DNA from 3 places in the Rahnella sp. JUb53 genome. Region 1 is predicted to be linked to each of the others. Evidence: predicted binding sites of a transcription regulator. Region 1 holds the regulator's gene; each other region holds the start of a gene.
The links. Region 1 encodes LexA, which represses DNA repair genes until DNA is damaged. Its sites were predicted from a motif close to TNCTGTATGTACATACAGNA; they were not measured.
Positions count from the first base shown of each region.

Region 2: a site for LexA is predicted at 6,539-6,558, ahead of EC840_RS11430 (DNA translocase FtsK 4TM domain-containing protein). Genes of this name have one in related genera too.
Region 3: a site for LexA is predicted at 8,553-8,572, ahead of dinB (DNA polymerase IV). Genes of this name have one in related genera too.

Region 1 is NZ_SLYT01000007.1:26,886-38,007, reverse strand. It holds gene alr (alanine racemase) at 1-461, opposite strand, end outside; gene dnaB (replicative DNA helicase) at 648-2,054, opposite strand; gene EC840_RS16670 (quinone oxidoreductase) at 2,237-3,220, shown strand; gene pspG (envelope stress response protein PspG) at 3,615-3,851, opposite strand; gene dusA (tRNA dihydrouridine(20/20a) synthase DusA) at 4,044-5,051, opposite strand; gene zur (zinc uptake transcriptional repressor Zur) at 5,319-5,828, shown strand; gene EC840_RS16650 (CsbD family protein) at 5,994-6,203, opposite strand; gene dinF (MATE family efflux transporter DinF) at 6,395-7,759, opposite strand; gene lexA (transcriptional repressor LexA) at 8,058-8,666, opposite strand; gene EC840_RS16635 (diacylglycerol kinase) at 8,786-9,154, opposite strand; gene plsB (glycerol-3-phosphate 1-O-acyltransferase PlsB) at 9,285-11,122, shown strand, end outside.
Region 2 is NZ_SLYT01000004.1:183,727-194,848, reverse strand. It holds gene aat (leucyl/phenylalanyl-tRNA--protein transferase) at 1-633, opposite strand, end outside; gene cydC (cysteine/glutathione ABC transporter ATP-binding protein/permease CydC) at 687-2,408, opposite strand; gene cydD (cysteine/glutathione ABC transporter permease/ATP-binding protein CydD) at 2,411-4,177, opposite strand; gene trxB (thioredoxin-disulfide reductase) at 4,307-5,275, opposite strand; gene lrp (leucine-responsive transcriptional regulator Lrp) at 6,008-6,502, shown strand; gene EC840_RS11430 (DNA translocase FtsK 4TM domain-containing protein) at 6,623-10,168, shown strand; gene lolA (outer membrane lipoprotein chaperone LolA) at 10,451-11,062, shown strand; gene EC840_RS11420 (replication-associated recombination protein A) at 11,070-11,122, shown strand, end outside.
Region 3 is NZ_SLYT01000010.1:114,382-125,503, forward strand. It holds gene EC840_RS20570 (helix-turn-helix transcriptional regulator) at 1-103, opposite strand, end outside; gene EC840_RS20575 (helix-turn-helix transcriptional regulator) at 216-473, shown strand; tRNA gene EC840_RS20580 (tRNA-Thr) at 509-584, opposite strand; gene proA (glutamate-5-semialdehyde dehydrogenase) at 743-1,996, opposite strand; gene proB (glutamate 5-kinase) at 2,007-3,110, opposite strand; gene crl (sigma factor-binding protein Crl) at 3,234-3,635, opposite strand; gene frsA (esterase FrsA) at 3,699-4,949, opposite strand; gene gpt (xanthine phosphoribosyltransferase) at 5,136-5,594, opposite strand; gene pepD (beta-Ala-His dipeptidase) at 5,888-7,348, shown strand; gene dinB (DNA polymerase IV) at 7,442-8,536, opposite strand; gene dpaA (peptidoglycan meso-diaminopimelic acid protein amidase) at 8,820-9,545, shown strand; gene EC840_RS20625 (class II glutamine amidotransferase) at 9,516-10,283, opposite strand; gene lpcA (D-sedoheptulose 7-phosphate isomerase) at 10,310-10,891, opposite strand.

The sequences.
Region 1 (11,122 bases):
ACCGGCTGAACGACATTTTTGCAGGCACTGAGGCGCTGATAAAACGCGTCGGCCTGTACAGGATGGACGCCCAAACGGTGCATACCGGTATCGATTTTCAGCCAGACATTCAGCGGACGCGCGAGGTCAGCGCTTTCCAGCGCGTCGAGCTGTTCGATGCTGTGAACGGCGGTATCCAGCTGATGTTCAGTCAGCAACGGTAATTCACTGGCGGAGAAAAAGCCTTCGAGCAGAAGAACAGGTTTAACGACACCGGCTTTGCGCAGCATCAGTGCTTCGCTGAGACGGGAAACGCCGTAATAATCGGCATCCTGCAAGCTATGCACCGTCTCTAACAGACCGTGCCCATAAGCGTTTGCTTTCACTACCGCAACCAGACGACTTTGTGGCGCCAGATGACGCACCCGTTGCAGATTGTGTCGCAGAGCGCGGCGATCAATGACAGCCGTAGCCGCTTTCATTTTAAGTCCTTTGCATGAAATTGAGAGTGTTAACCTAACCGCTAATGCTTAGGGGCGTCAGCGTCGCGGCCAGTTTGGACACGGCCAGCGCGGAAAAACCGGAGCGTACACAAAGTACGTGAGCCAATCTTTCCAAAAAAAGTGAGCACTGCCCGGGTTCAAAATGGCAAGTAAGCTAGCTCCGCACTAGTCTTCGTCGTATTGCGGGCCGCCGTAATTATCAAATCGCGACCACTGACCGTTAAAGGTCAGGCGGACGGTACCGATCGGACCGTTACGTTGTTTACCGAGGATGATTTGCGCGATGCCTTTTTCTTCACTGTTATCGTGATAAACCTCGTCACGATAGATGAACATGATTAAGTCGGCGTCCTGCTCGATGGAACCTGATTCACGTAAGTCGGAGTTGACCGGGCGTTTATCGGCACGTTGCTCCAGGCTTCGGTTAAGCTGCGACAGCGCCACCACCGGCACCTGCAATTCTTTCGCCAGCGCTTTAAGCGAGCGGGAGATTTCGGCGATTTCCAGCGTACGGTTATCGGACAGCGACGGAACGCGCATCAGCTGGAGATAGTCAATCATGATCAGGCTCAGACCGCCGTGTTCACGGAAGATACGGCGCGCGCGCGAACGGACTTCCGTTGGCGTCAGGCCGGACGAGTCATCGATATACATGTTACGTTTTTCGAGCAGGATCCCCATGGTGCTGGAAATTCGCGCCCAGTCTTCGTCATCAAGCTGACCGGTACGGATTTTGGTCTGATCGACGCGGGAAAGCGACGCCAGCATACGCATCATGATCTGGTCGCCGGGCATCTCAAGACTGAAGATTAAGACCGGTTTATCCTGCATCATCGCCGCATTTTCGGCGAGGTTCATCGCAAACGTGGTTTTACCCATCGACGGACGTGCCGCCACGATGATCAGATCCGATTTTTGCAAACCGGCGGTTTTCTTATCGAGATCCGCATAGCCGGTGGACACACCGGTTACGCCGTCGTGCGGGCGCTGGAACAGTTCTTCGATACGCGAAACGGTGCTTTCCAGAATACGGTCGATGCTTTTCGGGCCTTCGTCTTTACTGGCGCGGGATTCGGCAATCTGGAATACGCGGGATTCGGCTAAGTCCAGCAGGTCTTCGCTGCTGCGCCCCTGCGGATCATAACCCGCATCGGCAATTTCATTGGCGACGGAAATCATTTCGCGAACGACTGCGCGTTCACGCACGATGTCGGCATAAGCGCCGATATTCGCCGCACTTGGGGTGTTTTTCGAGAGCTCTGCCAGATAGGCGAAACCGCCGACGGAATCCAGTTCGCCTTTCTGTTCCAGGGATTCAGAAAGCGTAATCAGGTCGATCGGTTTGCTCATCTCCAGCAAACGCTGCATTTCGGTGAAAATCAGGCGATGCGGGCGGCTGAAGAAGTCATTGCTGACCACACGCTCGGCGACGTTATCCCAGCGTTCGTTATCCAGCATCAGCCCGCCCAGAACGGATTGTTCAGCTTCCAGCGAATGCGGCGGAAGTTTCAATCCTTCCATCTGGCGATCGCGGTTTTCGTTCTGTTGATTGGTCGGTTTTTTTGCTGCCATCTGTGGAATAGTTCCTGCTCTAAGCGCCTGTTTTATGAGCGTCCGGTTTCCAAAAATCAGAGCCAGACTCGCGCGACAGTATAAACCATTTCAAAAGGGTATTAACCCTTAGTGCCGAAAATCTGGATTGTCCCGGACATTTAGCCTAGGGTTGAAATCAGACTCCATCACGAGGGATAAACATGGCAAAGCGCATCCAGTTTTCTGAGACAGGCACTCCAGACGTTCTGCAATACGTTGATTATCAGCCACAAGATCCGCAGGCTGGCGAAGTTCAGGTTGAGAATAAGGCCATCGGTATCAACTATATCGACACTTACGTGCGCAGCGGTCTGTATGCGCCCGCCAGTTTTCCGGCCGGTTTAGGGACTGAAGCGGCAGGGATTGTCAGTAAAGTCGGCAGCGACGTGACCGGTATTAAGCCGGGCGACCGCGTGGTCTACGCGCAATCGGCGCTCGGGGCTTACAGTGAATTCCATAACGTGCCGCAGGAAAAAATTGCCCTGCTGCCGGATGCCATCAGTTTTGAACAGGCGGCGGCGTCCTTCCTTAAAGGGCTAACGGTTTACTATTTACTGCGCCAGACCCACGAAGTGCAGGCCGGCGAAACCATTCTTTTCCATGCTGCGGCCGGTGGCGTCGGTCTGATTGCCTGCCAGTGGGCGAAAGCGCTGGGCGTTAAACTGATCGGAACTGTGGGTTCGGACGAAAAAGCCGAACGCGCGAAACAGGCCGGTGCGTGGGCGACGATTAATTATCAGAAAGAAGATATCGCGTCCCGCGTGGCGGAGCTGACTGGCGGCGAAAAAGTCGGTGTGGTGTACGATTCTGTCGGTAAAGACACCTTCGAGAAATCGCTGAACAGCCTGAAACGCCGTGGTTTGCTGGTCAGTTTCGGCAATGCTTCCGGCCCGGTGAAAGGCGTGGATCTGGCGATCCTCAATCAGAAAGGTTCGCTGTTCGTGACGCGCCCTTCCCTGAATGGCTACGTGACCAACCGCGAAGAACTGGCACACGCAAGCAGCGAGCTATTTTCGCTGATTGCCAGCGGCGCGATAAAAGTGGACGTCAGCGACGCGCAGAAATTCCCGCTCTCTGAAGCCAGACGCGCGCACGAAACGCTGGAAAGCCGCGTAACGCAAGGCTCAAGTTTACTGATCCCATAACAGTTCCCTAAGCCAATGCAAAAAAGGCTTCCAGAATATGGAAGCCTTTCTTACTGTCTGACTCAGACGACCTCTGATTTCAGACGGGTACTGCTGTAGGGTACTGCCGGGTAAATCCGCAGGGCGATGTCACTTAAGCGACTATTGTGTGCCTCAGCGGACTTGATGAATTCGGTTTACAGCCTGACGGCTGCCAATGAATTCCATCCTAACAGTCACCCATGTTAAAAAATATGATTTATGCATTTCGACCGCACATTCTGACCCAGCTTGTGATCGCTAGCACATAAGCAAAAGTTATCGCTGCAACGGTTACATTTTTTTGTGCTCAAAAGACCACCACTAATCACCAGTATTTCATGCAGTTACAGAAACTACTTATCGACAGTAAAAATTACGGTAAACGGCGGCGGCGATATTTTGGCTGATCCGGTTTAATAAATGCCCGGTAAATCCACACGGCAACCACGGCCAAAATCAGCCAAGGCAACATTTTTATAACAATCGCCAGAAAGCCACCCAACATCATTACCGCGAATGCGACGATCAGCGCAGCGATCATGCCCAGCAGCGAAATGCCGGTCAGCATCAGCATAAAGAAAAAACCAAGCACGAAGAGAATTTCCAGCATCGGGTGCTCCTTAATAAGCCATGTGCAATAAGACGTGATGTCAGAACACACGTTAGCTATTACAAGAAACGTGCCAGTGTGACGGGTTAAATAATGGATTGAATTACAAGAAGAAAATATTTCGCAGGCACGAATGGCCTGCGAAAAGATAGTAAATTTGACTAACAGATAGTGATTTTCCTCACCTGGTTTTCAGGCCTGTGCCGCCATTTCCTGTTGCTGGGCGACCATCTGCAATGCCTGTTCAACCACATCAATGCCCGCGCCGGCTTTATGAGCGTTCTCACTCAGGTGACGACGGAACTGACGTGCGCCCGGCACGCCCTGGAACAGACCAAGAATATGGCGGGTAATGTGGCCCAGATAGGTGCCTTTACTCAGTTCCGCGTCGATATACGGATACAGCGCGCGGATAATATCCGGCCCGGTTTTCAGCGGCGCGTCGGAGCCAAACAGCTCGCGATCGACGTTCAGCAACATGCCCGGATTCTGGTAAGCCTCGCGACCGACCATCACGCCATCCATAAATTGCAGATGCGTTTTGGCTTCTTCGAGCGTTTTAATGCCGCCGTTAATCGCCATCGTCAGCTGCGGGAAATCACGCTTAAGCTGATACACACGCGGGTAATCGAGCGGCGGGATTTCACGGTTTTCTTTCGGGCTGAGACCGGAAAGCCAGGCTTTACGCGCATGGATAATAAAGGTATCGCAGCCGCCGTTTTCAGACACCTGACGGATGAAATCGCACAAAAATTCGTAGCTGTCCTGATCGTCAATACCGATACGGGTTTTGACCGTCACCGGAATTGAAACCACATCGCGCATGGCTTTGATACAGTCCGCTACCAGCGACGCCTGCCCCATCAGACAGGCACCAAACATGCCGTTCTGCACGCGATCCGACGGGCAACCGACGTTGAGGTTAATTTCGTCATAACCGCGTTCTTCTGCCAGTTTAGCGCAATGTGCCAGATCGGCAGGATTGCTACCGCCAAGCTGCAATGACACCGGATGTTCAGCGTCGCCAAACCCGAGATAATCCCCTTTACCATGAATAATGGCACCGGTAGTCACCATTTCGGTGTACAACAACGTCTGGCCGGTCATCAGCCGGTGAAAATGGCGACAGTGGCGATCGGTCCAGTCGAGCATCGGCGCAACGGAAAAACGCTGAGCGGAAAACGGAGTGGTCTGGGGCATTGCGTGTTGAGTTTCTGACATCGGCCTGACATTCGCTGAAGGGGTTCGTGGCGCTCTCTCTGACGCAACGCCAGAGAGAAGTTAATCGGTGATTATACCACAGAACAAAGATTCGGCATCCTGCGCCATCGTGCAGAGAAATAACGTCGCCGCAATACATCTTAATGAATGGCGCATAATTCGTCGTTTTAGCCTAAGCATGATAAAATCAACAATGGTCGCATGTTGTGGCCTGTCGATCCCAATCTGCGCTCAGAGAACGTTGCTATGACCCTGAATAATCCGGAAAAATTACTTTCGCAAGCTGAAGAACTTTGCCAGCAGCGCAATGTTCGTCTTACGCCGCAGCGGCTGGAAGTACTGCGCCTGATGGCGCAACAACCCGGTGCCATCAGCGCCTATGATTTGCTGGATCTGCTGCGTGTCAGCGAGCCACAAGCAAAACCGCCAACCGTTTACCGCGCGCTGGATTTTCTGCTTGAACAAGGCTTTATCCACCGGGTTGAATCGGCTAACAGCTACGTGCTTTGCCATCATTTTGAAGAGCCGAGCCACACGTCTGCGCTGTTCATCTGCGACCGCTGCGGGCTGGTGACGGAAAAAACCACTGACGGTATTGAAGAACGTCTGGCGAAACTGGCAACGGAATCCGGCTTTGAGCTTCGCCATTCTGTCGTGGAAGCCCACGGTTTATGCGGGGAATGTAAGGTCGTGGAAACCTGTGACAGCCATGAGCACTGCGATCATGACCACAGTATTGTGGTGAAAAAACGCTAAGGGATTTTGGTGTTTGTGCGGGGATTTACTGAAGCAAGTATGTGCAAAAGCCAAGAAGTGAAGACATAAAGTTGGGTACATCCGTGTACCCGTATCCTGAAGCGTTCCGGGTAGGAGCAGCTAAATCTCAGGATACGTCACTGACACGCGAGGGGGAGTCGCGTATTACCAGTGATATTTGTTGCTGGTTTCCCATTCCTTGAGCTCTTTCTCGGCCTGATCTTTCTGATAGCCGTAACGCTCCTGAATCTTACCAACCAACTGATCACGTTTACCTTCAACCACTGTCAGGTCGTCATCGGTCAGTTTGCCCCATTTTTCTTTCACTTTCCCTTTGAACTGTTTCCAGTTACCGTCGGCTTGGTCCTTATTCATAAAATATCTCCTGTTACCTTGGGTTTATGGAGCTGCGTTTTGTTCCTGCAGCTCGTCCTTAACACTTCTAAGGTTAGTAGAGAATCTGGATTAATCCTCCCCGAACAGGGATAAAAACCATTATTAGGATTATTCCAAAGCAGGAAATAACGGCAAAAGAACATTTATCTCTTTGATAAAACACTGCCAATTCAGTGTCCGGGAGAAGAAAACCAGGTATCGCGCTGCCAGTAACGACGCCATATCCAGCCCAGTGCAATCCCGCGCAAGCCGAGGAAGACGGTCAGCGCCAGCCATAACGCATGGTTTCCCAGCACTGGTAAGGTCAGAAGCGTCAGCCCGTATCCGAGCGCTGCAACCACCATGCTGTTACGCATATCCCGCCCGCGTGTGGCACCGATAAACATCCCATCGAGCAGATAACACCAGACCGCCACCAGCGGCAATACAATTTGCCAGCCGAGGTAATGATCCGCCAGTTCACGCAATTCGGGGAGTGAGGTGAGCGCATTTATAATCGCCCCGCCGGCTACGGCATAAATTAGCGCAAAAGCCAGCGCCACCAGTCCGGCCTGACGGCACGCGGCATGCCACACGTTGAGCAGTTTTTCGCGATTGCGCGCACCGAATGCCTCACCGGAATGGGCTTCAATGGCATACGCAAAGCCGTCGAGTGCAAATGCGGTAAAGGTCAGCAGGTTCATCAGAACAGCGTTGACCGCCACAATGTGGCTGCCCAGCCGCGCACCCAGGATGGTCAGTGAGGCAAAGCATAGCTGCAACAGCAATGAGCGCAGCATGATGTCGCGGTTAAGTCCGAGAAGACGGCGCAAATTACCGCGCCACGCACTGGTGATTTCTGAACCGGTGATACCGCGTCGTTTCATGACACGCCAGACAAAATACAGCCCGATGAACAACGTGAAATACTCTGCACTGGCAGTTGCCATCGCCGCACCACGTACGTTCAGCCCCAGCCCCATTACCAGCCAGATATCCAGGATAATATTCAGCAGATTTCCCGCGATCAGCAAAATCACCGGCCCGCGAATATACTGGATCCCCAGCAACCAGCCGAGGATCACCAGATTCGCCAGAGAAGCAGGCGCACTGTACCAGCGGATTTCGATAAACAGCCTCGCCTGTTCCAGCACCGACTGACTGCCACCCACGACATGAAACGCCAGCTCCATCAGCGGATGGCGAAATAACAGAATGACGACACCGGCCAGCACCGCCAGCAAAAAGGGCTGCACAAAAGCACGTGCCAGCAACTGATTGTCTTTTGCGCCCAGCGCCTGTGCGGTCATGCCGGTGGTGCTCATGCGCAGAAACAGCAGCATCATGAAGAGGAAAGTCGTGACCATCGAACCAACCGCCACACCACCGAGATAATCGGCACTGTCGAGATGACCGATCACTGCGGTATCGACCAGACCAAGAAGAGGCACCGTGATATTGGAAAAAATCATCGGTAACGCCAGGGTCCAGAGTGCTTTATCCGCGGGGCTTAGAAAGGTATTTTTGAATGATTGTCGCAGGGAATGATGTTGCATAGAGAATCTCATGCCGGAGGTTCAGGTTATGCCTAAAATGACATCGCCCCGAAAGGGGCGATGATGAGAGAAACGCATTTCTCTTTGAATTCACATGGATGCCAGAGGCGGCCGCCATCCATATTCAATTAGTTTTAGTCTTCTCTATCTGACACAGCAATTTCTGACTCAGCAATTTCTGACCGAGTAATTCGAGTTGCAGGAAGGCGGCAAGTAAGAGAATCCCGATGAGCTGACATGAGTCAGTGATTCGGGTAAACGCACGCAGCCAACGCGTCTGCAGCTCGAAGTACGAAGGTCAGATCCAGTTGCCGTTACGGATGACGCCTACGGCTAGCCCTTCAATGCTGAAATTCTGTTCGCGTAAATCCACCACGATCGGCTGGAATTCGCTGTTCTCAGGCAATAACTGCACCACGCTGCCCTGCTTTTTCAGGCGTTTCACGGTGACTTCATCATCGATACGCGCCACGACAACCTGGCCGTTACGCACGTCCTGCGTTTTATGCACGGCCAGCAAATCGCCGTCGAGGATACCAATGTCACGCATCGACATCCCGCTGACGCGCAGCAGGAAATCGGCGCTCGGCTTGAACATCGCCGGATCAACCTGATAATGCCCTTCGATATGTTGCTGTGCCAGCAGCGGCTCACCGGCGGCAACGCGGCCGATCAGCGGTAAACCTTCTTCTTCTTCCATCAGCAGACGGATACCACGAGATGCACCGGAGACAATCTCGATAACGCCTTTACGTGCCAGCGCTTTCAGGTGTTCTTCCGCCGCATTGGGAGAACGGAAACCCAGACGCGATGCAATCTCTGCGCGAGTCGGTGGCATACCGGTGGTGGAGATATGATCGCGAATAAGGTCGTAGACCTCTTGTTGTCTGGTCGTTAAAGCTTTCATTCCGCCCCCTGGTTGTTTATACAGTCTTGCTGTGAGTATATACAGCTAAACGGTCAATGAAAACCTAAGATTGAATAAAAACAGGGCATAACGGTGATTCCTGGAATACAGATTCCAGATCAGAACCATCGCGGCCAAAAGATACTGACCCAGACAAAAATCGCCAATATGATGGTCAGAAGTACGGCAGCAGAACCGATATCTTTTGCCCGCCCTGAGAGCACGTGAAACTCAGGGCCGATACGGTCAATCGCGCATTCCACCGCACTGTTGAGCAACTCGGTGACGCAGACCAGCATCACGGAGCTTACAAGCAAAATGCGTTCAACCGTGCTGACATCGAGCCAGAAAGATAACAAAATTAACGGGATAGCCACGCTGGCTTCCTGGCGAAAAGCCGCTTCGTTCTGCCATGCGGCTTTCAATCCTTTCCAGGAATATCCGGCCGCTTTATAAATTCGGGTAAATCCAGTGACTTGGTTCGCCATTTCGGGTACTGATCCTTGAAGGGTTGTCCTTAAAAGTGTGCCGTATTTTAGCTTTTATATGACCACAGATCTCCACGGATCTTTCTGGTATCCTTGCGGCGAAATGGCTAACAAGAGGCTTCACGTTTTTATGTCAGGTTGGCGTAGACTTTATTACACATTATTGAATTTACCACTCTCATTGCTGGTAAAGAGCAAGGTCATACCTTCAGATCCGGTTACCGAGTTGCATTTGGACCCGACGCGCCCGATTTTGTACGTATTGCCTTACAACTCCAAAGCAGACTTGCTGACGTTGCGTGCGCAATGTCTGGCAGAGAATCTGCCCGATCCCCTTATTCCGCTGGAAATCGACGGAACGCTGCTGCCAAGCCATGTTTTCATTGCTGAAGGCCCGCGCGTGTTCTCGTATTACACGCCGAAGCAGGAATCCGTAAAGCTGTTCCACGACTATCTGGATTTGCACCGCAACAATCCGGATTTAGACATTCAAATGCTGCCGGTTTCCGTGATGTTTGGCCGTGCGCCGGGCCGTGAAGGTCAGGATGATACGCCGCATCTGCGCGTACTGAATGGCATCCAGAAATTCTTTGCCGTGCTGTGGCTCGGACGTGACAGTTTTGTCCGTTTCTCCAATACCGTTTCCCTGCGCTATATGGCGACAGAGCACGGCACCGACAAAACCATCGCTCAGAAACTGGCACGCGTGGCGCGTATGCATTTCTCCCGCCAGCGTCTGGCAGCGGTCGGCCCGCGTCTTCCGGCTCGTCAGGATTTATTCAATAAATTGCTGGCTTCCAAAGCCATCGAAAAAGCGATCGAAGACGAAGCCCGCAGCAAGAAAATTTCCCACGAAAAAGCCCAGCAGAATGCTATCGCGCTGATGGAAGAAATCGCGGCGAACTTCTCTTATGAGGCCGTGCGTCTGTCAGACCGCGTGCTGAGCTGGACGTGGAACCGCTTGTATAAAGGCATCAACGTCAACAATGCTGAACGTGTCCGTCAGCTGGCGCTTGATGGTCAGGAAATTGTGTATGTGCCCTGCCACCGCAGCCATATGGATTACCTGCTGCTGTCTTACGTGCTCTATCACCAGGGGCTGGTGCCGCCGCATATCGCTGCCGGTATCAACCTGAATTTCTGGCCGGCTGGCCCGATTTTCCGTCGTCTGGGTGCGTTCTTCATCCGTCGTACCTTTAAGGGCAACAAGCTTTATTCCACTGTTTTCCGCGAATATCTGGGCGAGTTGTTCAGCCGCGGTTATTCGGTCGAATACTTTGTGGAAGGTGGCCGTTCACGAACCGGACGTCTGCTGGAACCGAAAACCGGTACGCTGGCGATGACCATTCAGGCCATGCTGCGCGGCGGTTCACGTCCGATTACGTTAGTGCCGATTTACATCGGTTATGAGCACGTGATGGAAGTGGGCACGTACGCCAAAGAATTACGCGGTGCGACCAAAGAGAAAGAAAGCCTGACGCAGATGCTGAACGGGCTGCGCAAGCTGCGCAACCTCGGTCAGGGTTATGTGAATTTCGGCGAGCCACTGCATCTGACTACTTACCTGAACCAGAACGTACCTACCTGGCGTGAAGCGATCGACCCAATCGAAGCGCAGCGTCCGAGCTGGCTGACGCCAACGGTGCAGGATCTGGCAGAGCAGATTATGGTGCGTATTAACAACTCAGCCGCGGCTAACGCCATGAACCTGTGTTGTACCGCGCTGCTGGCATCCCGTCAGCGCTCGCTGACCCGTGAACAGCTGACCGAACAAATCGACTGCTATTTGCAATTGCTTCGTAACGTGCCGTATAACGCGGATTCGACGGTGCCTGATCTGACCGCCGATCAGCTGCTCGATCACGCGCTGAACATGAACAAGTTCCAGGTCGAGAAAGACAACATCGGTGACATCATCGTTCTGCCGCGCGAGCAGGCTGTTCTGATGACGTATTACCGCAACAATAT
Region 2 (11,122 bases), on a different contig from region 1:
TAACTGCTGCAAAAATTGGCGGCGGGGGATCTCTCTCGCACCCAGCGACGCAGTGTGAGGGTTGAGCACCTGACAGTCAATCAGTTCTCCACCATTGCGGGAAAAATGTTGGCAAAAAACCATCAGCGCGGCTTTTGAAGCGTTTTCACGGCGACTGAACATCGACTCGCCGCAAAATAACCCGCCAACAGAAACACCGTATAATCCGCCAACCAGTTCATTTCCTTCCCAGACTTCAACTGAATGCGCGCGTCCGGCTTCGTGTAACTCCTGATAACCGCGCTGAACCAGCGGTCCGATCCAGGTACCGTCCTCACGCTGCATCGCACACGCACGTATGACCTTTTCAAATTGCTGGTTAAGTGTGAAACGAAAAGGCATTTTGCGCATGAAACGTTTCAGACTCCGGCTGACGTGACGTTCATCCGGAACTAAAATTGCACGGGGATCGGGTGACCACCACAGGATCATCTCTCCCGGTTCAAACCAGGGGAAAACGCCGTACTGATACGCGGAAAGCAGGCGAGGGGCGGTGAGATCACCTCCGATAGCCAGCAGGCCATTTGGGTCCTGCAAGGCAGTTTCAGGATCCGGAAAATTAACCGAATTGGCCTCAAGCTTTACTAACCGCATAGATCTCCTTATCCGGCGACTCACGGGCCGCCGCTAAACTGGCAACTACGACGTCAGGTACGTGACAAAAACCGCGCGTACCGGCCCTGTGCAGCAATTAACGACGCATGATCACCTTGCTCCACAATCTGACCTTCCTCCATGACGCAAATCCTGTCGAAAGTTTCCAGACCGTGCAGCCGGTGCGTCACTAAGAGTAGCGTTTTATTCTGACAATGCTTGTGCAGCAGAGCCAAAATATGTTGTTCCGTTTCCGCATCAAGTCCTTCTGTCGGTTCATCAAGCAACCACAGCGGAGCATCATGCAGCAAAGCACGTGCCAGCCCGATACGACGCTGTTCGCCACCGGAAAGCTGACGTCCACCTTCACCGAGCCAGGCGTTCAGGCCTTCATTTTCCAACAACACATGTAAATCAACCTGTCTCAGGACTTCCGCGATCTGCTCATCGGTGCAATCCGGTGATGCCATGCGCAGGTTTTCGCGCAGCGTAGTGTTAAAGACATGTGCTCGCTGACTGACAACGGTGATCATCTTACGCAGCGTTGTTTCATCGTAGGCACCGATAGCATGGCCATTGATTTCAAGCGTGCCGCTGGTGATATCCCAGCCGCGGGTCAGCAATTGCAGCAGGGTAGATTTGCCACAACCAGTCTGGCCGAGCAGGGCGATATGTTCACCGGCCCTGACATCCAGCGTGACGTTTTTCAGCACCGGAAGCGGTTGTCCGGGATAGGTGAAGTTCAGATTTTGCAGCGACAGGCTGACGTGTTCAGCGGCAACAGGACCTTGTGTCGGGAAGGTTACGTCGGCAGGCTGGTCAATAATCTGGCTGACGCGCTGAGCCGAAGCGATGACTTGCCCCAGATGCTGGAATGCCGCAGCGACCGGCCCCAGCGCTTCGAAAGCGGCCAGCGGAGTAAATACGAACAAAGCAATCAGTGCGCCGGGCTGCGGGAACTGGCTGATGCCACCCGCGGCCAGCCACAGCATTAGCGTCACGGTCAGACCGGCTGCTGCAATCACCATCGCCTGCGACAAACCGGTCAGTTTTGCCTGCTGCTGCTGGCGCAACATCCAGCGGCGCTCGATATCGTTCAGTTGCTGGCGGAATCGTGGCTGAGCGCCAAAGACCACCAGCTCGGACTGACCCTGTAACCATGACGTCAGCTGCATGCGGTAATCACTGCGCAGCGCCGTCAGTTCGCGGCCAGCCGGTTTACCCGCCCGGTAGAAAATCACCGGCAGAAGCAGCATCAGCACCAGCATGATCGCACCGAGGGTCAGCGCCAGTTTCACATCGAGGAAACTCAGGCCAAACGTCACCAGCAGGATCACCACCAGCGCACTTACCAGCGGAGAAATCACCCGCAGATACAAATGATCCAGCGTATCGACATCGGCAACCAGCCGGTTCAGTAAATCGGCCTGACGAAAACGGGCAATACCGCCCGGAGACAGCGGCATGATTTTGGTGAAAGTAAACACGCGCAGATGTGCGAGCACACGGAATGTCGCGTCGTGGCTGACCAGACGCTCGGCATAGCGGCCTGCAGTACGAAATATCGCCGCCCCGCGCACACCGGCGGCAGGAAGCATGTAGTTGAAACTGTATAAACCGGCGATACCCGCCACGGCGGAGGCCGCGAGGAACCATCCCGAAAGCGTCAGCAGCCCGATGCTCGCCAGTAAAGTGACGATAGCCAGAATGATGCCCAGAGACAGGCGGAACCAGTGACGGCGATACAGCGCGAGATAAGGCAGAAGAGTTTTCATGATTACAGCTCCTTATTCCGCTGGGAAAGCAGGCTGGTGAATAATCCGTTCTGAGCCACCAGTTGCGCAAATGTGCCACGCTCAGCGATCAGGCCTTTATCCATCACCCAGATTTCGTCGTAGTCCCGGGTGTCTTCCAGCTGATGCGTCACCAGCAGGGAGGTTTGTGCTTTAGACGCGTCGTTCAGCGCGCTCATTACCCGTTTTTCGCTGTGTGCGTCGAGGCTGGCGGTGGGTTCATCAAGCAGTAATAAACTGCACGGCGAGAGCAGGGCGCGGGCTACGGCCACGCGCTGCGCCTGACCGATGGATAAACGCGCCGCGCTGTCGCCCAGTTCGGTTTCCAGTCCCTGCGGTAACAGCGGCAGGAATTCACTCACATACGCACGGTCGATGGCAGACTGAAGCTGTTCATCGCTGACATCCGGCTGATTGAGCAGAATGTTGGCACGCAGGGTTTGTTCGGGCAGATGTGGGTTCTGGCCGACCCAGCTCAGCTGTTTACGCCATTCATCGTTGCGTAATGATTTCAGTTCCATACCGCTGACGGTAATTGAACCCTGATAAGGCAGGAAGCCGAGCAGGGCGTTTAGCAATGAACTTTTACCCGCACCGCTCAGGCCGACGATGGCGATACGTTGTCCTGCCGGAATACTGAAGGTCAGCGGACCGGCCAGCGTTTTACCCTGTGGCGACTGAATAATCAGATCGCGGGCTTCCAGTTCCACCGTTTTACCGGCCGGGAAATTCTGGTCACCGTCACCCATATCGGCACTTTCAGCACTCAGGAACGTCACCAGACTTTCTGCTGCGCCGACGGCCTGCGCTTTGGCGTGATAAAACGCGCCCAGATCACGCAGAGGCTGGAAAAACTCCGGGGCAAGTATCAGCACCAGAAAACCGGCGAAAAGGGTCACAGGCGTGCCGTAGCTGCCAAAGTTCAGTTCGCCCAGATAAGAGAAACCGAAGTACACCGCGACAACCGCAATGGAGATGGAAGCGAAGAATTCCAGGACTGCGGAAGATAAAAAGGCCAGACGCAGAACGTCCATTGTGCGGGCGCGAAAGTGTTCCGTTGAGCGTTTGATCTGGTCGATTTCTGCCGTGCCGCGGTGGAACAGGCGAAGTGTATCCAGACCGCGCAGACTGTCGAGGAAGTTTCCGCTAAGACGCGCCAGCGCGACAAAGTTGCGGCGGTTAGCATCTGCCGCACCCATTCCGACCAGCGCCATAAACAGCGGGATCAGCGGTGCGGTAACCAGCAGGATCAGCCCTGCGGCCCAGTTAATCGGGAAGACACTGACTAAAATCAGCAGTGGAATAATACCGGCAAGAGCAATTTGTGGCAGATAGCGGGAATAGTAATCCTGCATATCTTCGATTTGTTCAAGAATGATGCTGGCCCAGCTGCCGGCTGGTTTGCCCTGGATCCATGCAGGCCCCAGTTTTTCCAGACGATCCAGCACCAGTTTGCGCATTTCCTGGCGGATAACGCGTCCGCAGATAAAGCCCACCTGTTCACGTAGCCAGGTCACGACGGCACGCAACACAAAGGTCAGTGCCATTAACAGGAAACTTTGCAGCAGCGCATCACGCGGAGTGTGCTCGATGATCAGGCTGTGCAGTAATCCGGCCATCAGCCAGGCCTGTGCGAGGATCAGTAAACCAGAAAGCAGACCCAGCATCATAGACAGACGGATCCAGCCTTTGGCGCGGGAGCTTTGTTGTTTTAACCAGCGGGTAAGTTCTTGTTGTCGTGTTTTATTCATCAGGCTTCAGTCTGTGCAGCAATCCGGATGGGAGGGCGCTTATGTTACATGCTCGGACCGCAAACTGAAAATATGAAAAAGGCGGCAATTACGCCGCCTCTTTTTAAGGGCAAACAGAAGGGGAGATGCTTACAAATCCGGTGCTTGCGATAAACCGTCCAGATAGCGCTCGGCATCCAGCGCGGCCATACAACCGGTACCGGCGGACGTGATCGCCTGACGGTAAATATGGTCCATGACATCGCCTGCGGCGAAAACACCCGGAATGCTGGTTTGTGTCGCATTGCCGTGTGAACCGGACTGCACCTTGATGTAGCCGTCTTTCAGTTCCAGCTGGCCTTCGAAAATGCCGGTGTTCGGGCTGTGACCGATAGCGATGAATACACCGGCAACATCCACCTGAGATTTCTCGTCAGTGCGCACGTCGAGCAAGCTCGCGCCGGTAACACCCATCTGATCGCCGACCACTTCATTCAGGGTTTTGTGGGTGTGCAGAACAATATTACCGCTGGCCACTTTGTCATTCAGACGGTCTACCAGAATTTTTTCAGCACGGAAACTGTCGCGACGGTGGATCAGGTGTACTTCAGAGGCAATGTTCGCCAGATAAAGCGCTTCTTCGACTGCGGTATTCCCGCCACCAACCACTGCGACTTTTTGATTACGGTAGAAGAAACCATCACAGGTGGCGCAGGCAGAAACGCCGCGACCTTTGAACGCTTCTTCAGAAGGCAGACCGATGTAACGTGCGGATGCGCCGGTGGCGATGATCAGCGCGTCACAGGTGTATTCGCCGCTGTCGCCGGTGAGACGGAACGGACGGTTCTGCAAATCGACTTTGTTAATGTGGTCGAAAATAATCTCGGTATTAAATTTGGTCGCATGTTCATGCATACGTTCCATCAGACCCGGACCGGTCAGACCTTCAGGATCGCCCGGCCAGTTTTCGACTTCTGTGGTTGTGGTCAGCTGACCGCCTTTTTCAACACCGGTAATCAAAACCGGATTAAGGTTGGCGCGTGCTGCATAAACTGCTGCGGTATAACCCGCAGGACCAGAACCTAAAATCAATAATTTACTGTGTTTAACCGTACTCATGCGTAATTCATCTCCGCGGTAGCGACAAGCGATAGACCGATTGTAGGGAAAACGGCGCAGTAAAAAAAGCAAACTCAGATGTTGTTAACGATTTGTCTGATAGTTTTTACAGTGAAACACGGGTAAAAAGGTTTCCTTTGCTGATTATCAGACACTTAACTGTTTGATGAACAGCGTGAAAAACAACGGCGGTGATGTCAGCGGCTGTGAATGTTGTTTAACAGAGTGCGGTCTTTTAGTCACAATTCACGGCAGGTTGTGGGGATTTGGCTGAATTATTTCGCGCATTGAGTTGTTATTGTTCAAAGAGAAAAGACAGCTAAAAAGGGGGGATCAGCTTTTCAGGTTGGCACGTTCTTCTGATTTTGCTTCTTTTACTTTGACAATCCGCTGTGCATTTGCGAAAACATCAGGGGAAGAAGAAATTAACTGCCTGTCTGTGACTTGAATTTATGCAATTGGCTGCTACCGGACCCGTTCTGGTCTTGCTTTTTGGCGTTTTTGTTGCAGCAGGGTTTAGTGAATCAGGTTGGCTGTATGCAATCTATTAATTTCGCAGGGTTATTTCTTTTGAGTATCCGTTTTACGGTCGTGTTCCTTTTGACAGGGGATCAACGCGGCTTTTGGATGCGTAAACCTTAATAATCGGGTCTTCGCTTGGGACAACCCTTAGACATTGAAGTTGGCTGGGGTATGGCAGGTGCAGGGAAGGACAGCAGAGAGACAATAATAATGGTAGACAACAAAAAACGTCCGGGAAAAGATCTCGACCGTATTGACCGTAACATCCTCAATGAATTGCAAAAGGATGGCCGGATTTCAAACGTCGAGCTTTCCAAACGTGTGGGATTATCTCCAACTCCATGTCTGGAGCGCGTTCGTCGTCTGGAACGTCAGGGCTTCATCAATGGTTATACCGCATTGCTAAACCCGCATTATCTGGATGCCTCGTTGCTGGTGTTTGTTGAGATTACCCTCAACCGTGGCGCGCCGGATGTGTTTGAGCAATTTAATGCGGCAGTACAAAAACTCGAAGATATTCAGGAGTGTCACTTGGTTTCAGGGGACTTCGACTATTTGTTGAAAACCCGCGTACCTGACATGTCCGCCTACCGTAAACTGTTAGGTGAGACATTACTTCGTCTTCCAGGTGTTAACGACACCCGAACCTATGTGGTCATGGAAGAAGTAAAACAGACAAATCGCCTGGTCATCAAAACCCGGTAATTGTTCAGGTGCAAAACCTTGTAATTTTAGCTACACTCCTGTGTATCTATACAGCTATGGCGCCGGGGACTCTCGGCGCTGTTGCTTTTTCTCAGTTCACAGGAACCTGGAGAGCCTTTCTTGAGCCAGGAATATACAGAAGATAAAGAAGTTACCCTTAAAAAGCTGAGCAATGGTCGCCGTCTTCTGGAGGCTTTGCTGGTGGTGGTAGCGATTTTTGCTGCTTATTTAATGGCAGCATTGGTGAGTTTTAACCCCTCTGATCCAAGCTGGTCTCAGACCGCATGGCATGGGCCAATTCACAACTGGGGCGGTGGTGTGGGAGCCTGGATGGCTGACACGCTGTTCTTCATCTTTGGCGTATTTGGTTACGCTATTCCCCCTATTATTCTGTGCCTCTGCTGGGCGGCGTTTCGTCAGCGGGATAAACAGGATTTCGTCGATTATTTTGCCCTTTCGCTGCGCCTTATCGGGACGCTGGCGCTTATTGTCACGTCTTGTGGTCTGGCATCAGTCAATATCGATGACCTTTACTACTTCGCTTCCGGTGGTGTCATCGGCAGTTTGTTGAGTACAGCGATGACGCCGTATTTCAACAATGTTGGCGCGACGCTGGTGTTGTTATGTGTGTGGGCAGCCGGACTGACACTGTTTACCGGCTGGTCATGGCTGACCATTGCCGAGAAAATTGGCGGTGCCGTGCTCGGTGTCACCAATATCGTGACCAACCGTTCCCGTCGTGACGATGATTATGACTACGACGAGCACGACGATCCGTTACTGGAAGACGACGAAGCCAAACCGGTAGCTAAAGTTGCTCCTGTCGTCGCAGGTGCAGCGGCGATCCCTGCGGCTGCCGCAGCGACTGCGGAACCCGATGACGATGACGTGCTGTTCTCTGCGCCTTCAGTTAATGAGCATCAAGCAGCACCAGCACCAGCACCAGCACCAGCACCAGCACCAACAGCTTCTGCTCCTGTTTCTTCTGCTGTTCCTGAAACAACCGCGGCAGTTGCTGAACCGGTTTCGGTCGTGACACCAGCGCCAGCAGCTGATCCTTATGCTGCAGAACCGCCGGTGGCTGAGATTTCACCCTATCCGTCTACGCCGGTTTCAACGGCGCCGCCGCTCTATAATTTCGAAATCCCGGAAGAAACGCCGGTGCCGCGCCATCCGCAGCCGGTACAGCAATCACCTTCTCCTGCGCCGGTTGAGCGCAATCAGGAAGATGGCCCGAGTCTCGGGAACTGGCAAACAGCCGTTGAACCCAGCCGTTCACCGTTTGATTTCAGTTCGCCGGTACCCGATGCCGCGCAGGCCGCCAGCGTCGCTGCTACGGCTGCACTTGCTACGGGGCTGGCTCAGGCAGGACAGTCTGCAGCATCTTCTGCAACTAATACCTTTATGCCTGCTTTCAGCGCTGTAAGTGATGAAAATCCGCAGGTGAAAAAAGGGTTTGGCCCAGAATTGCCGCGTCCAAATCCGGTGCGTATTCCAACGCGTCGCGAGCTGGCGTCGTACGGCATTAAATTGCCGTCTCAGCGTATGGCCGAACAACAGGAAAACGCGCAAGCTGCGGCCCAGCAAAATGCCGGACAGGAAACCTGGCATAACGATCCTCTGGCTCAGGCCGACGAGGAAGCCAGGCAGGAAGCCGCATTGCAGCAGGCGTTTGCCGAACAGCAGCAAGAGCGTTACGGCGATGCGGTGACTGAAAATGAACCGGATGCTGAAGCCGCCTTGCAGGAAGCTGAACTACGCAATGCCTTCGCTGCGCGCGAGCAGGCTCGTTATCAGCAAGAAGTCGAGCCACAAAGCGGTCTGGTTCAGCATCATCATTCGCAAAATAATCAGGCAGAAATTTCCCATTCTCCTGCCGATGATTTTGCTGCTGCCGCGATGAAACTCAGCCAGCACGATGCTTTCAGCTTCTCGCCAATGGCGGATCTGGTGGACGATACGCCTTCTGAGCCATTGTTCACGTTGTCAGCCCAAGCGGAAGAAGAACCGCAACCTGCAGCGTTTGCTCAGCAACCTTATCAGCGCGCTGCGGCTTCGGAACCGGTGCAACATGCGCAGGAGTATGAAGCGCCACGTCAGTCATCGCCATCGGCGCAGCCTGACATGGACAGCCTGATCCACCCGTTCCTGATGCGTAATGAACAGCCGCTGGTGAAACCGACTACGCCGCTGCCATCACTGGATTTGCTGACATCGCCTCCGGCGGAAGCGGAACCTGTGGACGAGTTCGCGCTGGAACAGATGGGTAACCTTATCGAAGCCCGCCTGAATGATTACCGCATCAAAGCAGACGTCGTCGGCAAATTACCGGGTCCGGTCATTACACGTTTCGAACTGGATCTGGCGCCGGGCGTTAAAGCCGCGCGTATTTCTAACCTTTCGCGTGACCTTGCACGTTCATTGTCTGCCGTTGCGGTGCGTGTCGTGGAAGTTATTCCCGGCAAGCCTTATGTCGGCCTGGAATTGCCAAACAAGAAACGTCAGACCGTGTATCTGCGGGAAGTGCTGGACTGTGCGAAATTTAAAGAAAGTACGTCTCCGCTGACGATTGTGCTGGGTAAAGATATTTCGGGTGAGCCGGTTATCGCCGATTTGGCGAAAATGCCTCACTTGCTGGTGGCTGGTACGACCGGTTCCGGTAAGTCTGTCGGCGTTAACGCTATGATCCTGAGTATGCTTTACAAATCCAAACCGGAAGATGTGCGCTTCATTATGATCGACCCGAAAATGCTCGAGTTGTCGGTATATGAAGGCATTCCGCATTTGCTGACTGAAGTCGTCACCGATATGAAAGATGCAGCCAATGCGTTGCGCTGGTGTGTCGGCGAGATGGAACGTCGCTATAAACTGATGTCGGCGCTGGGTGTACGTAACCTTGCGGGCTATAACGAACGAATTCTGGAAGCGGAAGCGATGGGACGTCCAATTCCTGATCCATTCTGGAAGCCGGGTGATGGCATGGCTGCTGAGCCGCCATACCTGCAAAAAGAACCGTTTATCGTGGTGATGGTCGATGAGTTTGCCGATCTGATGATGACCGTCGGTAAAAAGGTAGAAGAGCTGATCGCACGTCTGGCCCAGAAAGCACGTGCCGCAGGTATTCACCTGGTTCTGGCTACGCAGCGACCTTCTGTCGATGTGATTACCGGTCTGATTAAAGCGAACATCCCTACCCGTATCGCCTTTACGGTGTCGAGTAAAATCGACTCCCGTACCATTCTGGATCAGGGCGGTGCTGAATCACTGTTAGGGATGGGTGACATGTTGTACATGGCGCCAAACTCCTCGATTCCGGTGCGTGTTCACGGTGCGTTCGTCCGTGACCAGGAAGTTCATGCGGTAGTTCAGGACTGGAAAGCCCGCGGTCGTCCGAAATACATCGAAAGCATTGTTTCCGGTGGTGACGATGGTGAAGGTGGCGGTTTAGGTCTGGACGGTGATGAAGAGCTTGATGCTCTGTTTGATCAGGCTGTGGCATTTGTCGTCGACAAACGTCGTGCATCAATTTCAGGCGTTCAGCGTCAGTTCCGTATCGGTTACAACCGCGCGGCACGTATCGTTGAACAAATGGAAGCGCAGGGCATTGTCAGTACGCCGGGCCATAACGGCAACCGTGAAGTACTGGCACCGCCATCGCATGAGTAAATCCTTCCAAAATTAATATCCAAAGTCATTCGGGCTGGTTCAAGGCGGCAACTGACCTAACCCCGGGAGCTTAACTTACTAAGTGACTGGGGTGATAGAAGGCAGCCAACGCAGAGGCAGTTCGAATGATGAAGGATATTTGCAAAGATGCGTAAAACACATGTTTTTCAGATGATTGAGCTACCACCGGAGCGCTGCCTCGGATAGAGTTCGCACCATACGTCTTTTGCCTGTGTAAAAGGCATCGTCTGAAGTTTATGGATTTCTGAGGTAAGTATAAGAATGAAAAAATTGTTAATGGTAGGGTGTTTACTGACCGCATTTACCTCCGCTTCCGTATTAGCGGACGCAAGCAGTGATCTCAAATCCCGTCTGGGCAAACTCAATACTTTCCACGCCAGCTTCACTCAGACTGTCACCAGCGATGATGGTGCCGCCGTCCAGCAGGGCGAAGGTCAGCTTTGGGTCAAACGTCCGAACCTGTTTAACTGGCATATGACGACGCCAGATGAAAGCATTCTGGTTTCTGACGGCAAAACCCTGTGGTTCTACAACCCGTTCGTTGAGCAGGTCACGGCGACCTGGCTGAAAAACGCGACCGGCAATACGCCGTTCATGCTGATCACCCGTAACGACAGCAGCGACTGGGCTAAATACAACGTGAAGCAGAAAGGCGATGATTTTGAATTAACGCCAAAAGCTTCTACCGGCAATCTGAAGCAATTCGCAATCACAGTCACGCCGACCGGCACCATCAAAAGTTTTACTGCGGTTGAGCAGGACGGCCAAAAAAGTGCTTATACCCTGAAGGGCGAGCAAAATGCGGCTGTAGATGATGCTAAATTTAAATTTACTCCACCTAAGGGTGTGACGGTGGATGACCAGCGTCAGTGAGGTTAGTTTGAGTAATCTGTCACTCGATTTTTCCCAAAACGAATTCCAGCCACTGGCCGC
Region 3 (11,122 bases), on a different contig from region 1:
TGCGCGCACTTGATGAAGCCTCATCCAGACCAGCAAGCACACCCAACTTGTATTGAGAAAGCCCTGCACGCAAACGTGCTTCCTTGAGTCTCTTGATCAACATGATGTCGGAGCCAACCTTTTCACTAAGTTATTCTTAGTTTTCTATTGTGTTATTTTTAAGCGCCGGGCATACCAAGGATAACTTAGTAATCACCATTATCCGGAGGTCTTACATGGCAGTTTCAAAAGATTGGCATACCGCTGACATCATCGCCGCAATCAGAAAGAAAGGGACAACAATGGCAGCAGTCTCGAGGGACACGGGATTAAGTTCATCCACGCTTTCCAATGCGCTTGCAAGACCGTGGCCAAAAGGTGAAATGATCATTGCAAGGACGATTGGGATTGAGGCAAAAGAGATCTGGCCGAGTCGGTATTTTGATGGGAAAACAGGGGAAAAAAATAGACAGAAAGCTGAGAGCTTGAATTAATTAGTCGTTTGATAATGCAAGAGTTAAAGCAGAAATGGTGCCGACTACCGGAATCGAACTGGTGACCTACTGATTACAAGTCAGTTGCTCTACCTACTGAGCTAAGTCGGCATTTTGGAGTGTTACCGGGGGACTACGGGGTGCTAAATTAGTGAAATATGACGCTGCCGTCAAGCCCCCTGCAGTGCGTTTGCTGCTTTTCTCATCACCCTATGCAAAATAGGGGATTAGCACCGGCTTCATGACTAAAAATCCACCGGTGCTGAATGTTACGGACGGACTAAATCGTCGCCGTAACCAATCCATTTGTAGGTCGTCAGGGCTTCTAATCCCATCGGGCCGCGGGCGTGCAGTTTTTGAGTACTGACCGCCACTTCTGCGCCTAAACCAAACTGTCCGCCGTCGGTGAAACGGGTGCTGGCGTTGACGTACACCGCCGAGGAATCCACTTCACGTACAAACCTGTCCGCGCTGCTGATAGAACGCGTGAGGATCGCATCGGAATGTTCGGTGCCGTAGGTGCGGATATGCGCCACGGCGGCGTCCAGATCGGCGACAACCGTCACGTTCAGATCCAGTGACAGCCATTCATCTGAATAATCTTCTTCGGTGACCGCCAGCACTTTCGCCGGGCCGTTTTGCAGATAAGGCATTGCAGATTCGCTGGCGTGTAACGTCACGCCAGCGCGGTGCATTTTGTCGCTCAGCTCCGGCAGGAAACGGGCGGCAATCGCCTGATGCACCAGCACGGTTTCCAGGCTGTTACAGGCGCTCGGACGCTGCACTTTGGCGCTTTCCAGCACGGTCAGCGCTTTGTCGAAATCTGCGCTTTCATCCACAAATGTATGACACACACCGATACCGCCGGTGATCACCGGAATGGTGGATTGTTCGCGGCACAGTTTATGCAGCGCCGCGCCACCGCGTGGGATCAGCATGTCGACGTATTTATCCAGACGCAGCAGTTCTGCGACCAGTGCGCGATCGGGGCTTTCAATCGCCTGAACCGCCGCTTTCGGTAATCCGCATTCTTCCAGCGCCATCTGGATGACGTTAACCGTCGCCTGATTAGTGTGGTGCGTTTCTTTGCCACCGCGCAGGATCACGGCGTTGCCGGTTTTCAGGCACAGGCTGGCGACATCAATGGTGACGTTCGGGCGCGCTTCATAAATCACGCCGATCACGCCGAGCGGCACACGGCGGCGTTCGAGACGCAAACCGCTGTCCTGCTGTGAACCATCAATCACCTGCCCGACCGGATCGCTCAGGCGGCAGACATCGCGCACGTCGCTGGCAATGGCCGATAAACGCGCGGGCGTCAGCAGCAGCCGGTCTAATAAGGCTTCGCTCATGCCGCTTTCGCGGGCGGCGGACATGTCGAGTTCGTTGGCAAGAATAATGCTCTGGCTGTTGGCCTCAAGCATGTCGGCCATCAGCATCAGCGCACGATTTTTCTGCGCGGTGCTGAGGGTGGAGAGCTGCCAGGACGCGGCTTTCGCGGCCTTGCCCATCTCGTTAAGCATCTGTGGCTCCTTAACTGACAATCATGTCGTCACGATGCACGGCAACCGGGCCGTATTCGTAACCGAGAATTTCGCTGATCTGCTGAGAGTGATGACCGGCAATCATGCGCATCGCATCGCTGTTATAGCGGCTGACACCGTGCGCAAGATCGCGTCCGTTCAGATTGCGGATGCGGATCACTTCGCCACGCGAGAAATCGCCTTTCACTTCGCGGATACCTTTTGGCAGCAGTGAACTGCCGCGCTCCATCATGGCGGAAACCGCGCCGTCGTCGATGGTGATTTCACCGGCTGGCGGTGCGCCGAAGATCCAGCGTTTACGGTTCTCCAGCGGGGTTTCCATCGCGTGGAAACGTGTGCCGACGGACACGCCATTAATCACATCACCAATCACACCCGGCAGGTTGCCTGCGGCAATAATGGTATCGACGCCCGCACGGCACGCGACATCCGCCGCCTGCAATTTGGTCGCCATGCCACCGGTACCCAGCCCGGAAACGCTGTCACCCGCCACACCGCGCAGTTCGTCATCAATCGTCATGACTTCACGGATAAGCTCGGCCTGCGGATTGGTGCGCGGATCGGCGGTAAACAGACCACGCTGATCGGTCAGCAGCAGCAATTTATCGGCCCCGGCCAGAATAGCGGCCAGCGCGGAAAGATTGTCGTTATCACCGACTTTGATCTCAGCCGTCGCCACTGCATCGTTTTCGTTAATCACCGGCACGATATGGTTATCAAGCAGCGCATGCATCGTGTCGCGGGCGTTGAGGAACCGCTCGCGGTCTTCCATGTCGGCACGCGTCAGCAGCATCTGACCAATGTGGATGCCATAAATAGAGAACAATTGCTCCCACAGCTGGATCAAACGGCTTTGCCCGACGGCAGCCAGCAGTTGTTTGGAAGCAATGGTGGCGGGGAGTTCGGGGTAGCCAAGATGTTCACGCCCGGCAGCAATGGCGCCCGACGTCACAATCACAATCCGATGCCCTGCCGCATGTTGCTGCGCGCACTGGCGGACAAGCTCAACAATGTGAGCACGGTTGAGGCGGCGTGAACCGCCAGTGAGCACGCTGGTGCCCAGTTTTACAACCAGTGTCTGGCTACCACTCATAATCGTTCCATTAGTGTGAATAAGAAGTGCTTCTGTGTCTTTTTTAACAGGGGAGAAGCGTTATGCCAACCGGCATAACGCTATAATAGCAGCATTCAGTATGGGAATGGGTAGTACAGAAAGTCAGGCGGAGAGCTTTACGGGTTCTTCGCTGAAATCATCAGCAGGTTCCAGTTTGAGGGACATCTCTTCAATCATCTTGTTGAGATTCTTGTGGAACCCTTTCAATGTCGTCTCAAGCTTCTCACGCACTTCAGCATCTTTAATGTTTTGCGCTTTCCAGATGCCGTCTTTATCGAACAAACCGAAGTGATAAACATAGGTAAAACGTTCGGCTTCAGCCTGCAACTCAATCCACCAGCCCCAGAACTCACGCTTTTCCGGCGCGGGCTTCACGTTCACACAGACAGCTAAGCAGTCAAAGAAAAAGCGGTCGTTCTCGCATTTTCCTTCTCTGATGTACGGTCCCAGCGTACCGAAACGTTTCATTAGCCTGCTTTTAGGATGACCGCTTGGTAACGTCATAGTACAACCTCCATAGAAAGACGATCCTTTTTAGCAAAACGTTAGGAATTAGCAACCATTAAGTTAACGCATATGCTTTTGCAACCACTCACAAATCTCATGCAAAGCCTTGTCAAAATGCTCATAAAGCGGCTCGTTCTGAATCGGTAATAGCTTGCCTTCAGATGAAGAATCCGCAATCAATCTGGCTTCCGCCTTCGGACTGAAGATGTCGTTTTCCCAGTACGCGGCCAGCATTGGCGTCGGCGTTCTGCGCCCCAGCAGCCCCTGCATTTTCAGAGAATATCGATTAAGTTCGGTCTTGAGCGCCGAATCCGACGCGCTCGACATCCCCAGCCGGCTCGCCAGCACATCCATATACATATCGGGAACCTGTTCCTGACATTTCGGATCGCTCAGCAATGAATGCACCAGCGCGCCTAATGTGGCAACGGCACACACACGGCGCGGTTCGAGATAGGCCAGACGCACAGCGACGTTCGCGCCAAAACGATAACCGAGCAGGCTGACACGGCTGGCATCGACCCACGCCACATCGGCAAGCTGGTGCAATACCTGCTGATGCAGGAAGCTGGTGTCCTGGGTGAGTTTCCACTTCGACGAGAACCCGATCGACGGCATGTCGATGGTCAGCATCGCAATGCCCATCGGCGCCAGATAAGAACGGAACAGACGCTGATGGTCACTTTGCAAGGTATCCAGACCGCCGCACACCAAAACAGTCGGGAACGGCGCTTTGCCTTCATTCGGCAGGTGCAGGAAACCGGTGATCGGCGCGCCGCCCGGAATTTTGAATTCGATCTCTTTGAGAGAATACGGCGAATGTTCTGACGATTTCTCAAAGGCTTTATTGGCCAGTACTTCTGACTGCTCTGCCAGCGTATCGCCTTTCAGATGCGGATAACCGGCGATGCTGTAAAGGTTCGCCGCCTTCAGCCAGTATTCGCTGGCCAGGTTCGGATCTTTTTCTTCTGCGGCTTTTTGCTGCCACGCCATCGCCTGATTTGACCATTCGTAAACCCAGTTGCCGTTACGGTAGCCAATGACGGTGTCCAGCAACAGCGGATCGCTGTGCTCGGCTTTGGAAACTGCAATCCGCGACAGCACTTCTTCGACTTCTAAAGGATCGACACCCCGCCACATCCACATCAGGCGGTTAATGGTTCTGTACCAGCAATTTACCGTGTCGCCTTCCAGCGCAGTGTGCATCGGCGGGTGCGTATTATGATGATGAACGCGACGAACCAGCGTCGAAGTTTCCGGATATTTAAAGGAAGGTTTAAACAGTTTTTCCGTAAGGTTGGCTGGAGCCATGATGCAAGATCCTCCGTTAGCAAGCAGCAGGTCGCCCGCAGGCGATCATTTCTGGACGGGATTATAACCCGACCACGTTGCGACAAGTGAGGGGTGAGGTCAAGCGGAAAGGATTTCAAGTCAACAAAAGCAAAACGCCCGGCAATAAGCCAGGCGTTAAATTAGAGGAATATTAACAGTGGAGGATTATTTTCCTACCAGAGGGGGGACGAATACGACCCCCATATCCCACGGCTGTTCGATCCAGGTGTTCTGCGGAATGTCGATGACGTAATCATCGACCAGCGGTGCGCCAGCAGGTTTCGCGAAGATGGTGATGAAATGTGCTTTCGGGTACATTTCGCGGATCGCTTTCGCGGTGCCGCCGGTATCAACCAGATCGTCGATCACGATGAAGCCTTCACCGTCGCCTTCTGCGCGTTTCAGCACTTGCATTTCGCGCTGATTATCATGGTCATAGCTGGAGATACACACGGTATCGACATGGCGGATGCACAGCTCGCGAGCCAGCAACGCTGCAGGGACCAGACCGCCACGGCTGACGGCAATAATGCCTTTCCATTGTTCTGCCGGCAGCAGGCGTTTAGCCATGGTGCGGGCGTGGATTTGCAGCATGTCCCAGGTTACAACGTATTTTTCGCTCATAAAGGTGTCCCAGCCAGTGAATTAACGGCTTCTAAATAAATAATGGGGGGAAAAAAGGTTGCGCGAGATTATAGTGAGTCCGTCTCACAAAAACCAGCGATTATCTGGTCAAAGCGCCCCAAAAAACCCGGAATTTCTCCCCGTCCCCGCGCACAGGTTAAGATTAAGTGATATTCTGTCAGGCCACTCGCCACACAGTCTGGCGGGGATTACTTAACCTTAAACCTACAGCATCTCAATCAGTTCCCCTGCAAACGGAGCCTGAATGAGCTGACTGTTACAGGAGACTTATAGTGTCTGAACTGTCTCAGCTTTCGCCACAACCGTTGTGGGATATTTTTGCCAAAATCTGTTCAATTCCGCACCCTTCTTATCATGAAGAAGAACTGGCAAAACACATCGTTGAATGGGCACAGGAAAAGGGTATCCACGCTGAGCGTGATGAAGTCGGCAACATTTTGCTGCGTAAACCGGCCACGAAAGGCATGGAAAACCGCAAAGCCGTTGCCCTGCAGGCGCACCTCGATATGGTGCCGCAGAAAAACAACGATACCGTTCATGATTTCACTAAAGATCCGATCCAGCCGTTCATCGAAGACGGTTGGGTAAAAGCCCGCGGCACCACGCTGGGTTCTGACAATGGCATCGGCATGGCGTCCGCGCTGGCGGTTCTGGCTGATGACAGCGTAGAGCACGGTCCGCTGGAAGTGCTGCTGACCATGACCGAAGAAACCGGCATGGCAGGCGCATTCGGCCTGCAACCAGACTGGTTACAGTCTGAAATCCTGATCAACACCGATTCCGAAACCGAAGGCGAAATCTACATGGGTTGCGCCGGCGGCATTGATTTTACCGCCACACTGCCACTGAGCCGTGAAGCAGTTCCGGCCGGTTTCACCACGCTGAAGCTGACCCTGAAGGGACTGAAAGGCGGCCACTCCGGCGCTGATATCCATTTAGGACTGGGTAACGCAAGCAAACTGCTGGCGCGTTTCCTGGCAGACAACGCCGATACACTGGGCCTGCGTTTGCTGGATTTCACCGGCGGCACACTGCGTAACGCCATCCCGCGTGAAGCGATTGCAACTCTGGCCGTTGCTGCGGATAAAGCAGACGCACTGAAAGCGGCAGCACAGGAATTCCTGGCGACCATTCAGTTCGAACTGTCAGCGGTAGAGAAGAAAATTGCTCTGGTGGCAGAAGCGGCTGAAAGCAACGCGAAAGCGCTGACCGCAGAAACTCAGGGTAAATTCCTTGCCCTGCTGAACGCGACGCCAAACGGCGTGATCCGCATGAGTGATGACGTGAAAGGCGTGGTAGAAACCTCGCTGAACGTCGGTGTTGTCACCATGAAAGATGACGAAGTAGCGATCAACAGCCTGATCCGTTCTCTTATCGACAGCGGCAAAGAATATGTGGTCAGCATGCTCAACTCACTGAGTGAACTGGCTGGCGCGAAAAGTCTGGCAAAAGGCAGCTACCCTGGCTGGAAACCTGAGCCAAGTTCACCGGTGATGACGCTGGTGCGTGAAACTTACCAGACGCTGTTCAATAAAACCCCGAACATCATGGTGATCCACGCCGGTCTGGAATGCGGTCTGTTCAAAAAACCGTATCCGGACATGGACATGGTTTCCATCGGGCCAACCATCACCGGCCCGCACTCGCCGGATGAGCAGGTTGAAATTGCCAGCGTCGAGCTGTACTGGAAACTGCTGACGGCCCTGCTGAAAGCGATCCCTGAACGCGGTTAATTTTTGCTCCCTCCCCTGCGAAGGGGAGGGTTGGGGTGGGGTATTAAAGCAAAATTAGTTGATTGAAGTTTTCTCAGGCATTGATTTTGCCCGCTAAACCCCCTCCCAGCCTCCCCCTTCGCAGGGGGAGGAGTTTAAATCTAACAATAGCTGCCGCTCGATTTGGGGATCTTGCAACGTCACATGTAACCCCACCAGCCTGACCCCTCTTCCGCCACGCCGCTGTTCCCAGGCATCACGCGCGACTTTCAGTAAATCTTCTTTATTCAGCACCGGCCACACGTGCTCCTGCGTGGTCTGCTGGAAATCATGAAATTTGAGTTTTACACCCTGTCTCGCAATGCGCAGATCCGGGCTGACGCGGCTTAAGCGCGTTTGCAGTTCGGGATACAAACGTTCGATCAGCGCCACGCACTCTTCCCAGCTGTGAATATCTTCGGCCAGCGTACGTTCCACACCGACGGATTTACGCAACCGCTCGGGGGAAATCTCGCGCTCATCAATCCCCTGACAGCGTTCCCACAACACGCGTCCAAACTTGCCAAAGCGTTTGAGCAGTTTCGCCAAATCGTAACGCTGTACATCACCGCAGGTGATCAACCCCTGCTCCTGCAACCGCTGGGCGGTGACTTTGCCGACGCCGGGGATTTTACTCAGCGGCAAATCTTGTAAAAACGCGTCCACTTTATCGGGCGTAATCACAAACTGGCCGTTGGGTTTATTCAGGTCTGAGGCGATTTTTGCCAGAAATTTTATCGGCGCAATGCCCGCAGAAGCCGTCAGATTGATTTCATCGAAAATGGCCTGACGAATTTCAGCGGCGATAAGCGTGGCGGAACCATTGCATTGGGTGGCGTCGGAAACATCCAGATAAGCTTCATCGAGTGACAACGGTTCAATCAATGGCGTATAACGCGCGAAGATTTCACGAATGTGGTTTGACGCTTCTTTATAGGCGTCCATTCTGCCGGGAATGACTTTCAGATGCGGGCACAGTTTCAGGGCCATGCCGGTAGGCATTGCGCTGTGTACACCAAATTTGCGGGCAGGATAATTGGCGGTACTGATGACGCCACGGCGGTCACGACTGCCGCCGATAGCGATTGGAATATCGCGCAGGGAAGGATCGTCGCGCATCTCGACGGCCGCGAAAAAGCAGTCCATATCCACATGAATGATTTTACGCATAGCCCTCCCCCCCAATGACTGTATAAGTATACAGTTGAGTGTGGAGATTTCCAACACAGAAAATGTTGGTTAATTTCGCTTAATTAATCACCATTCATGGCAAGGTAATAAATTTCCGATTGGGAAATTCATTATTCATTATTTGGTGATTGCTAAAAAATTAATCAGTATTAATATGGCATCGTTTCAGACAGGCAGTACATAAGAAGAAAATCAGTGGCGGTCTTACAGGCAGTTCCGCTGTAGACAAAATAATCGACATTATTACCAAGCAGGATTTAGAATGATCAGAATCGCGCTGTTTCTTGCGATGCTCCTCAGTTTGCCTTTATTTACAGCAAATTACGCCGTGGCCAGCGATGCTGTCCCGGTCAACGCGACGCTTAAAAAGCAATTGTTAGGCGCTCCGGTTTATATCCAGATCTTCAAACAAGAACGTAAACTCGAATTGTTTGCCCAGCTCGACGGCGAATTTCGTCTGATCGGCAGTTACGGCATCTGCGATTTTTCCGGCGGTTTGGGAAATAAACGTCGCGAAGGTGATTTCAAAAGCCCGGAAGGTTTCTACAACGTGGATATTCACCACCTGAAACCCGACAGCCGCTTTTATCGCGCCATCAACATCGGTTTCCCCAATGCTTACGACATCTCGCAGGGCTATTCGGGTAAGTATCTGATGATCCACGGAAACTGTAAGTCTATCGGTTGCTACGCCATGACCGACGGCTACATGGACGAAATCTTTACCTATGTGCAGGCGGCATTCCAGTTCGGGCAACGTAATCTGCAGATCAGCATTTATCCGTTCAAAATGACCGATGCCAACATGAAAGCACACAAAAACTCAAGCTACTACAGCTTCTGGAGCCAGTTGCAGCCGGGATATGCGTACTTTGAGAAACACCATCAGCCACCGAATGTTGTGGTTACTGACGGTAAATATGAAGTGCTGCAGCCGTTGTCTAACACCCCGCTGTCCTCACAGCTGGCGTTCGCCCCGATGAAATAACGCGAACTCACCTGGGGCAATCTTGTTCCAGGTTTCGTTTGCGGTCAGCGGTTGCGTGGCAATCACGGTGACGACATCATTCGGTGTCGTCTGCTGCTGAAAATCAATTTCCACATCCTGATCCAACAACGTTGCCTTTCCGAAAGGCGCCCGCCGCGTGATCCAGTGCAAATTCGTCGAGCAGTATGCCATCACGAAATTGCCGTCCGACAGCAACATGTTAAACACCCCTTTCTGCCGTAACTCATCAGCCAGCGACGCGATATAGCGAAACACCGGCGGCCAGCTTGCAGGGCGGCGCGGATAACGTTGGGTGAGTTTATGCAGCAACCAGCAAAAAGCGTACTCACTGTCTGTCTGACCGACAGGGCGCAGCGTGCCGGTATCCAGCTGGCGGTAACCGCGAAGCTGGCCGTTGTGCGCGTAAGTCCAGTTGCGTCCCCACAGTTCGCGGGTGAACGGATGGGTATTTTCCAGCGCCACTTCGCCACGGTTTGCCTGACGAATATGAGAAATCACCGCGCAGGATTTGATCGGGTATTCCTGAACAAGGCGGGCAATGGGCGAATTAAAACTTGGCGTCGGATCTTTAAAAGTACGACAGCCATTGCTTTCATAAAAGGTAATGCCCCAGCCGTCTTTATGCGGACCAGTCCCGCCACCGCGCTGCACTAATCCACTGAAACTGAAACAAATATCAGTAGGGACGTTAGCGCTCATCCCGAGCAATTCGCACATCACCTGCCTCCTTTACGGCAAAAATCTTATGCCTTGACCATCTCTTTTTCGATTAAGAGAATCAGGATATGAATCACTTTAATGTGGATTTCCTGCACGCGGTCAGCGAAACCAAAGTGCGGAACGCGGATTTCCACGTCGGCTGAGCCGTCCATTTTGCCGCCATCTTTACCGGTCAGGGTAATGACTTTCATGCCTTTAGCGCGGGCAGCTTCGATAGCTTTGATCACGTTACCAGAATTGCCGGAAGTGGAGATCCCCAGCAGAACGTCACCTTTCTGGCCAACGGCTTCCAGATAACGGGAGAAAATGTATTCGTAACCGAAATCGTTGCCGACGCAGGAGATGTGGCTGACATCAGAAATGGCAATCGCCGGATAGCCCGGACGGTTTTCACGATAACGGCCTGTCAGCTCTTCCGCGAAATGCATGGCGTCACAATGTGAACCGCCGTTGCCGCAGGAAATCACTTTCCCACCCGCTTTGAATGAATCTGCCAGCAGCACTGCTGCACGTTGAATAGACTCAATATTTGCCGGATCGCTGATGAATTTATTCAGCGTCTCAGCAGCTTCGTTCAGTTCAGTACGGATAATATCCTGGTACATAGCAGCCTCTTTTATGTCCATTTGCAGCCGGTTTACGCACGGCCGATAGCAATAAAACGTTCCGCTGTGCAGTTTAACGGAAAGCCGAAACAGCGAGAAGCAATGAAGCGGTAATGATTCCGATAGTTTCTATTTTTGACGCTTCGTGCGGCCGGTTTGTGAGCTGTGTTGTAATTAGTATGTAAACACATTGATAAAGAAATGAGCATGAACTAAAACCATTGTATCCCT